2 regions of the Mycolicibacterium sp. YH-1 genome follow, and region 2 is predicted to be linked to the other one. Evidence: predicted binding sites of a transcription regulator. Region 2 holds the regulator's gene; the other holds the start of a gene.

Region 1 (4,073 bases), 200 kb from region 2:
CGTCGCCCCCGGGCCCTTGCCGACGACGACGTCGACACGGAAGTCCTCCATCGCGAGGTACAGCATTTCCTCGGCGGGGCGCGCGATGCGGTGGATCTCGTCGATGAACAGAACGTCGTGCTCGACGAGGTTGGACAGCATCGCGGCGAGATCTCCTGCACGCTCGAGCGCCGGACCCGACGTCACGCGAAGGGCGGTGCCCAACTCTGCGGCGATGATCATCGCCAGCGATGTCTTGCCCAGTCCCGGCGGCCCCGACAGCAGGATGTGATCCGGTGTGCCGCCACGATTCTTGGCGCCCTCGAGGACGAGTTGCAGCTGCTCGCGGACGCGCGGCTGGCCGATGAACTCATTCAGCGAGCGGGGCCGCAGGCTCGCGTCGATATCCCCCTCGCCCACTGTGAGCGCGGGTGAGACGTCGCGCTCGAGATCCTCGGCCGCGCCGTCGTCGTCACCGTCGAACCGGCTCATTTCCTGCCCAGCATCGATAGGGCGGCACGCAGCGCGCTCTGCGTCGTCGCATCGGGATCACCGGCCAGCACCTTGTCGGTAGCCTCCTCGGCCTGCTTGGCGGCGAAGCCGAGCCCGACGAGCGCGTCCACAACGGGACCACGAATGGCACGTCCCCCGGCCAGCGCGACACCACCGGGCGTCACGGGGCCGATCTTGTCGCGAAGCTCCAACACCATGCGCTCGGCGCCGCGCTTGCCTATCCCCGGAACTCGCGTCAGGGCGGTGACATCGCCGTCGGCGAGGGCCTGCCGCAGGGCCTGCGCGTCGTAGACCGCCAGCGTCGCCAGCGCGATCTTCGGACCCACCCCGGAGACGCCGAGAAGCGTGCTGAACAGGTCCCGCGCGTCACCGTCGGCGAACCCGTACAGCGTCATCGAGTCCTCGCGCACGATCATCGCGATGATGAGCCTGGCCTCGGTTCCACGCCGCAGCGTGGCCAGTGTGGACGGTGTCGCCATGACCTTGTAGCCGACGCCCGCGGCCTCGATCACCGCGTGATCGAGGGCGATGTCAACGACCTCACCACGCACCGAGGCGATCACGTCGCGCTCCCCGACATCCGCGCGGGGGCGGCCTTGAGCTTGGCCTTGTACTTGCGTTTCTGCTCGGCGGCCATGGCCTCGGCCGCCGCCATCCGCGCGATCATCGGTGCCCTCCAACAGTGACAGATCGCCAGCGCCAGCGCGTCGGCAGCGTCGGCCGGTGTCGGTTTGCTCTGTAGCGCAAGGATTCTCGTCACCATCGTGGTGACCTGATCCTTGTCGGCCCTCCCGTTGCCGGTAACCGCGGCCTTCACCTCGCTCGGCGTGTGGAAGTGCACGTCGATATCCCGCTTGGCGGCGGCGAGCGCGATCACTCCCCCGGCCTGCGCGGTGCCCATGGCAGTGGGCGCGTTCTGGTTCGCGAAAACTCGCTCGATCGCGACGACGTCGGGCAGGTGGGTGTCCATCCAGTGCTCGACGGTGTCACTGATGGTGAGCAGGCGCCTGTGCAGCGGTTGATCGGAGGGAGTGCGGACCACGTCGACGTCGAGGGCGGTGACCTGGCGCCCGCGCCCACTCTCGATGACGGACAGCCCGCAACGGGTCAAGCCCGGGTCGACGCCCATCACACGCACGCGATCTCCTCCATCTCTAGAACAGCTGTTCGATAGCCTAACCGTCGGGGGCGACGCTGCCGGGCAGGGACACGCCACCACCGTGCCGATGTGACGTCGGCTGCGGACGCGGCTACCGTCGATGGGGACCCGACCCCGATCCCTTGGAGCTGAACTCACTCGATGCCCGCCGAGACCGATCTCGAGTCCGCAACGAATCTCGCCGTCACGCTGGCCTGGGTCTGCGGTGCCGTGGTGGCCGCCTACCTGCTGGGACTGATTCTCACCTGGGTGCTCGCCCGCCTCGGGCGCCGCAGCGCGCTGGTACGCGATATCGCAGAACTGACGCGCAGACCGCTGCGCGCCGCGTTCATGGTGTTCGCCGCCACGATTGCCGTTCAGCGCACCTCCGACCAGGTGGATGGCTGGCGCGGGTGGGTCGATCACAGCCTGCTGATCCTCCTCATCGCGACGATGACCTGGCTGCTGATCAGCCTGGTGGAGGTCGCCGAGCGCCGGATCATCACCCGCTACGGCGGCGGTGACAACGCCGAGATCACCGACGCCGACCGCCAGTGGCGACGGCTGCGGACCCAGGTGACGGTGCTGCGACGTCTCGCCACCGCCATCGTGGTGGTGCTCGGCATTGCGGCGATCTTCATGACGTTCCCGGCGTTCTCCGATATCGGCACCACACTGTTCGCCTCGGCCGGTGTGCTGTCCGTGGTCGCAGGCCTTGCCGCGCAGACCTCGCTCGGAGCGGTGTTCGCCGGCATGCAGATCGCGTTCTCGGGCGCGATCCGGGTGGGCGATGTCGTCGAACTCGAGGAGGGCCGCTGGTGGGGCCGCATCGAGGAGATCACGCTCACCTACGTCGTCGTCAGGCTGTGGGATGAGCGGCGACTGGTACTCCCGTGCACTTACTTCACCACCACACCGTTCGAGAACTGGACGCGCAGCGCCACCGAGATCATGGGCACCGTCGAGTTCGATGTCGACTTCTCGGTCCCGTTCCACGATATGCGCGCCGAACTCGACCGACTGCTTGCATCGAGCGACCAGTGGGACGGCCGGCGCGGCGTGCTGCAGGTGACCGACGCCGTCGGCGGTGTGGTGCGCGTGCGGATAGTGGTCAGCGCCCCGAACGCGGGCGCGTTGTTCGACCTTCGATGCGCCGTGCGCGAGGGCATGGTCGATTGGGTGCAGCGCACGGGCGGCGTCGTCCCCACGCAGCGCATCGAACCCTCGACACCGGCGGCCGAGCCTCACATCCGGCGCGACGGCGACGGTGAGACGAAACGCGTTGCCGCGAGCCTGTTCTCCGGAAGCCCCGAGGCCGACGAGCGCGCCAAGGCGTTCGATGAGCGCGCCGATGACGTCGAGGACGACCTCGTCAGGTCCAACGGACGCGGCTGACGTCAGCCGCCAACCGGCGCCGAGACACGGACACGCAGTGCGACGCCGCGATATGGCGCGGCAAGCGTGCGCCCGACGGCCAGCAGTGGTTCGGTGTCGCGCAGGGTGCGCGCCAGCACGAAAGCGCCCTCTAGGCCGCTCACCACGGCGACGGTGACCTGCCGGGCCACGTCACGGTCTAGTCCCCGGGCGACGAAGTACTCGGTGCCGCCGTCGAGCCATGCCGTGAAGATTCCCGCCGAGGCGGTGCGCAGTTCCTCGACGGTGTCGGCAATCTCGGCCGCGACGCTGGCCACCGGACACATGTTGGCGTAGCCCGTCGTCGACATGTCCTCGGCGGCCTGGACGAAGACAGCGTCGATCGCCTCACCGAGATCGTCGTGCGGGTCGACGAGCGTGGGGATCAGCAGTCCGTATGCCACACCCGCGTCGATCAGCGCTTCGCGTGCGATCTGGAGCTTGCCGCCGGGAAAGTGGTGATAGAGCGAGCCGATCGGGGCACCGGCCGCCGCAACGACGTCCTTCATGCCGACGGCCCCGTAACCACGGTGCCGCATCAGTTCCGCCGTCGCGGTCAGGATCGCTTCCCTGGTGGACCTTGCCATCGTCGCCTCCTGCAGACACACTAGAGCATACGTTCTAGAATACTGGTTCTAATGGAGGTTCGATGAGATCCGTCGATGTCGCGGCAGGCACGCTTGAGTATCTCGATGCGGGCGATCCGGCTGGCCCGCCGGTGGTCCTGCTGCACGGCCTGCTGATGAATGAGTCGCAGTGGAGCCGAGCGCTGCCGCTGTTGCCGGAGGGGTTCCGCTACGTGCTCCCGGTGCTGCCGATTGGCGGTCATCAAAGGCCGATGAACGACGACGCCGACCTGACGATGCCCGGCATGGTTCACATCCTGGCCGACTTCCTCGATGCCCTCGACCTCACCGATGTCACTCTGGTGGTGACGGACTGGGGTGGCCCGATCTTCCTCACCGACCTTGGCCGCGACGACCGCGTCGGCCGAATGGTGATCTGCCCATCGGAGGCATTCGACAACTTC
Region 2 (4,073 bases):
GCGCGTAGCCGCGCAATTGGGTTACAGCGAAACCATTTTCGTCGGACTGCCGGCACCAGGAGCCACCACCGCCATAGCGCACATCTTCACCCCGACGACCGAGCTTCCGTTCGCGGGGCATCCGACCGTGGGAGCGGGTTGGTGGCTGCGCAACCGCGGGACGCCGGTCAAAACGCTGCAGGTGCCCGCCGGGGTGGTGCAGGTCGAGCACCAGTCTGCGCCCGACGGTGAGTTCACCACGATCACCGCACGCGCGGAGTGGGCACCGGAGTTCCTTATCTACGAAATGTCATCGATCGACGAGGTACTGGCCGCCGATCCAGATGACTACGCCGAGGACGTCGAGCACTACGTGTGGTCGTGGAGCGATCGGGCCGCCGGCGCCATCCGGTCGCGGATGTTCGCCAGCCACTTCGGCATTCCCGAGGACGAGGCCACCGGTTCGGCGGCCGTGCGCATGACGGACTACCTGAGTCGCGATCTCTCTATCACGCAGGGCAAGGGTTCACACATTCGCACGTCGTGGGACGCACAGGGCTGGGTGAAGGTCGCAGGCCGGGTCGTCGACGACGGCACCAGGCAGATCGACTGACCCGCTCGCCCGGTCAGCTGGAAGGGGCGACCTTGCGGTGCGCGCGCAGCGCCTCGATCTCGCGTTCGAAGTCATCGGCCGAGGAGAACGACCGGTACACCGAGGCGAACCGCAGATAGGCCACCTCGTCGAGGTCTCGTAGTGGGCCCAGAATCGCCAGCCCGACCTCGTTACTGGCAACCTCGGGTGATCCGGCGGCGCGGACGGCGTCCTCGACCTGCTGAGCCAGGAGGTTCAGCGCATCGTCGTCGACCTGTCGGCCCTGGCAGGCCCGGCGGACGCCCTTGATCACCTTCTCCCGACTGAACGGTTCGGTGACCCCGCTGCGCTTGACGACCGCCAACACGGCGGTCTCGACGGTGGTGAAACGCTTGCCGCACTCCGGGCACGAGCGGCGGCGGCGGATGGCCTGCCCCTCATCGGCCTCACGGGAGTCGACCACTCTGGAGTCAGGGTGACGGCAGAACGGACAGTGCATCACCGCTCCTTCGCCGCCTATGGCCAGTCCGGGCAACCCGGTCGCATACGAGCGTACCGTCGCACGGACGCAGGGTTCACGGCGCACGGCGCACGTCAGCCCACGGGGGCGATGAGCGTCTGCCCGGCATCGACCGCGGCGGAATCCAATTCGTTGAGCTCACGGATCTGATCAACGACCGCACCGGTGGGCGCATCGGGGGCCACGCGACGAGCAAGCTGCTGCAGCGACTCCCCCATTTGCACCTGGACGACGGCCAGTTGGCCCGGCACGGGCTGGGGCACCTCGGGCGGGGCGCCGAACTGGGCCACGAGTCCGAGCCACACCGTGATGCCAGCTGCCATCAGCGCCAGCAGCACTGTCGTGACCGGTGTGATGGGCTTGCGTCGGTGCGAAGCCCGCGACATCAGAACGCCGGTGCCGCGGTACCGCAGCGGCTCCGCGGCCGGCCGACGGCGTTGCGGACCCCGCGACGCGTCGGGGCGTCGCCGCACCGGGCGAGCGATGAGATCGGTCGGGTTCTCCCTGGTGATGATGGTCATCTTCGAGCCTTTCGGTGAAGCGCCGGAGCGTGTGTTCGCTTGTGTGTTCGAAATATAATCGCTCAGGTGTTCGATGAATAGAACATGTGATCGAACTGTTGCAAACGATATCGGCGCCCACCGACAAGTTCCGGCCGTCACGCGCCGCTCCCGACACGCGTCGAACACATGTTTGATTATCGGGATTGACAGGACTAGATTCGCCACCATGAGTGACAGCAGCGACACACGAGACGGAAGCGACGACACACCTGTGCGCCGTGACGCCGCGCTGACCGAACGTCAGCGCACCATCCTCGAGGTCATCCGCAATTCGGTCACCACAAGGGGATATCCACCGAGCATCCGAGAGATCGGTGATGCCGTCGGCCTGACCTCGACGTCATCGGTCGCACACCAACTGCGCACGTTGGAGCGCAAGGGCTTCCTGCGGCGCGACGCCAACCGGCCCCGCGCGGTGGACGTGCGCGGTTCCGACGACATGGTGACTCCGATCGTGACCACCGACGTCGCCGGGTCGGACACGCTGCCCGAGCCCACCTTCGTACCCGTCCTCGGCCGGATCGCCGCGGGTGGTCCGATCCTCGCCGAAGAGGCGGTGGAGGACGTCTTCCCGCTGCCGCGCGAACTCGTCGGCGAGGGATCGCTGTTCCTTCTCAAGGTCGTCGGCGAGTCGATGATCGACGCCGCGATCTGCGACGGCGACTGGGTGGTCGTGCGTCAGCAGAATGTGGCCGACAACGGCGACATCGTGGCCGCCATGATCGACGGCGAGGCGACGGTCAAGACGTTCAAGCGCACCCGGGGACAGGTCTGGCTGATGCCGCACAACCCGGTGTTCGACCCGATCCCCGGTAACGACGCGGCCATCCTGGGCAAGGTCGTCACCGTTCTCCGCAAGGTGTGACGGCGGCCGGCCGCGTCAGCCTCTGACGAAGCCGTTCGTCAGAGCGAATTCCTCACTGGCGAACCAGACCTCGGCCTTCACTCGGTCGTACTGCTCCGAACCGGGTAGCCAGTACAGACCCGTCTTGGTGTCGGCCTTGATCGGATATCCGGCAGGGGCACCATCACCCTCATCGGAGGCCAGCCGCAACGACGTCTGAGCCGGCGCGGGCTCATCGAGCTGTATGGCCGCGTGGCGACCGCTAGGCGGGCCGCTAACGGCCTCGACCTCCTCTGGGCGAGCCTCGTCTGGATGATCCACCGCTGCGGGATCGACGGCCTCAGCGGCGTCCGCGGCCTCGACGTCATCGTCGACGGCCTCGGTGTCCGCCCAGACCTCCGACGCCTCCGAGTCCTCCATGGCCGCCTCGTCGGTGGAGTCGCGCTCCTCGACGACGCTCACAATGAGGTTGGGCTTCGTGTCGATCGCGTCCTGATCGAGGGAGAATCCACCGTCCAACGAACGTGCGGCGGGAACCTCCGGCGGCACGGACGCGGCAGGCGTCGCGGCGTCACCGCCCTCGTCGTCCTTCGGCATCGCCCACGCGCTCAACGGAACATAGGGCTGCTGCTGGCTGGCCGGTGTCGGGCCCGCCGACGGCATCGGGCCGGACGCGAAGTCACTGCCCTCGTCGTCGTCATCGTGATCATGAACGTCACGATCGTCGTCGTCATAGTCGTCGTACTCGTCGAAGCGGTCCATCGGTGCGCGGTCCTCACCGCGCCGCCGGTTCAAGATCACCGCGACGACCACGGCACCCACCAGTACGAGAACGGGTATGAGGGCGAGCGCCCACCACCACTTCTGATACCACGGCTTCCCGCCGTCATCGCCTACCGGCCCGGTGGCCTGGGGTGCCCTCGGGGCGTCCTGACCGGGCACCGCGAGACCCGCGAGCGCGTTGGCCAGATTCGGCGGCTCGGTGGAGAACTCGTTGCTCGCACGGTCGAACGTGATCGCCCCGTTGGCGAACTTCTGGGTGATCACATCGCCGTTCTCGGCCTGATCGGCGGTCGGCGCACCGAGATCGCCGGTCGCGCCGCCGAGTTTGGCCCAGGCCGCGTTCATCGCGCCGCGCACGATCACCGCGCCGAAGTCCGGCGTCCAGAAGATCACCGGTTCGTCGGGGGCGGCGAACTTCGCGATCCGGCTGGCGGGGGCGAGACCACCATCGGCCTCGGAGGCGATCGGGAAGCCGAGGTCACCCGTCGGCCCGCCCACGCTCTCGTACTTCTCCAGCAGCTGGCCAGTGATCACATCGGCGCCGTGGGCGGGGCTGTAGAAGATCTTGCCGCCGCTGAACGCCTGCACCAGGTTGCCGTCGCCAACCGGTTGCGGCGGTCCGTCGGGAGCGCCGAGTGGGCCAAGCGGCCCACCCGCGGCGCGGCGCGCCGCATTGATCTCCGACGTCGCATCACCCGGGATCTCGAGACCCTTGAGCTGATCGGCCAGCTCCGGCGGGGTGGTCGTGAAGGTCTTGGTGCTCCGGTTCCACGACAGCTCGCCACCGGTGAA

The links. The regulator LexA, encoded in region 2, represses DNA repair genes until DNA is damaged. The targets are predictions, from matches to a motif close to CGAACANNTGTTCG.
Region 1: a site for LexA is predicted at 1,649-1,662, ahead of ruvC (crossover junction endodeoxyribonuclease RuvC). Genes of this name have one in related genera too.

Annotation. Positions count from the first base shown of each region.
Region 1 is NZ_CP092915.1:3,982,255-3,986,327, forward strand. It holds gene ruvB (Holliday junction branch migration DNA helicase RuvB) at 1-471, opposite strand, end outside; gene ruvA (Holliday junction branch migration protein RuvA) at 468-1,055, opposite strand; gene ruvC (crossover junction endodeoxyribonuclease RuvC) at 1,052-1,630, opposite strand; gene L0M16_RS18660 (mechanosensitive ion channel family protein) at 1,793-3,025, shown strand; gene L0M16_RS18665 (TetR/AcrR family transcriptional regulator) at 3,028-3,630, opposite strand; gene L0M16_RS18670 (alpha/beta fold hydrolase) at 3,693-4,073, shown strand, end outside.
Region 2 is NZ_CP092915.1:4,186,612-4,190,684, forward strand. It holds gene L0M16_RS19630 (PhzF family protein) at 1-592, shown strand, start outside; gene nrdR (transcriptional regulator NrdR) at 606-1,070, opposite strand; gene L0M16_RS19640 (LysM peptidoglycan-binding domain-containing protein) at 1,166-1,612, opposite strand; gene lexA (transcriptional repressor LexA) at 1,821-2,519, shown strand; gene L0M16_RS19650 (LGFP repeat-containing protein) at 2,535-4,073, opposite strand, start outside.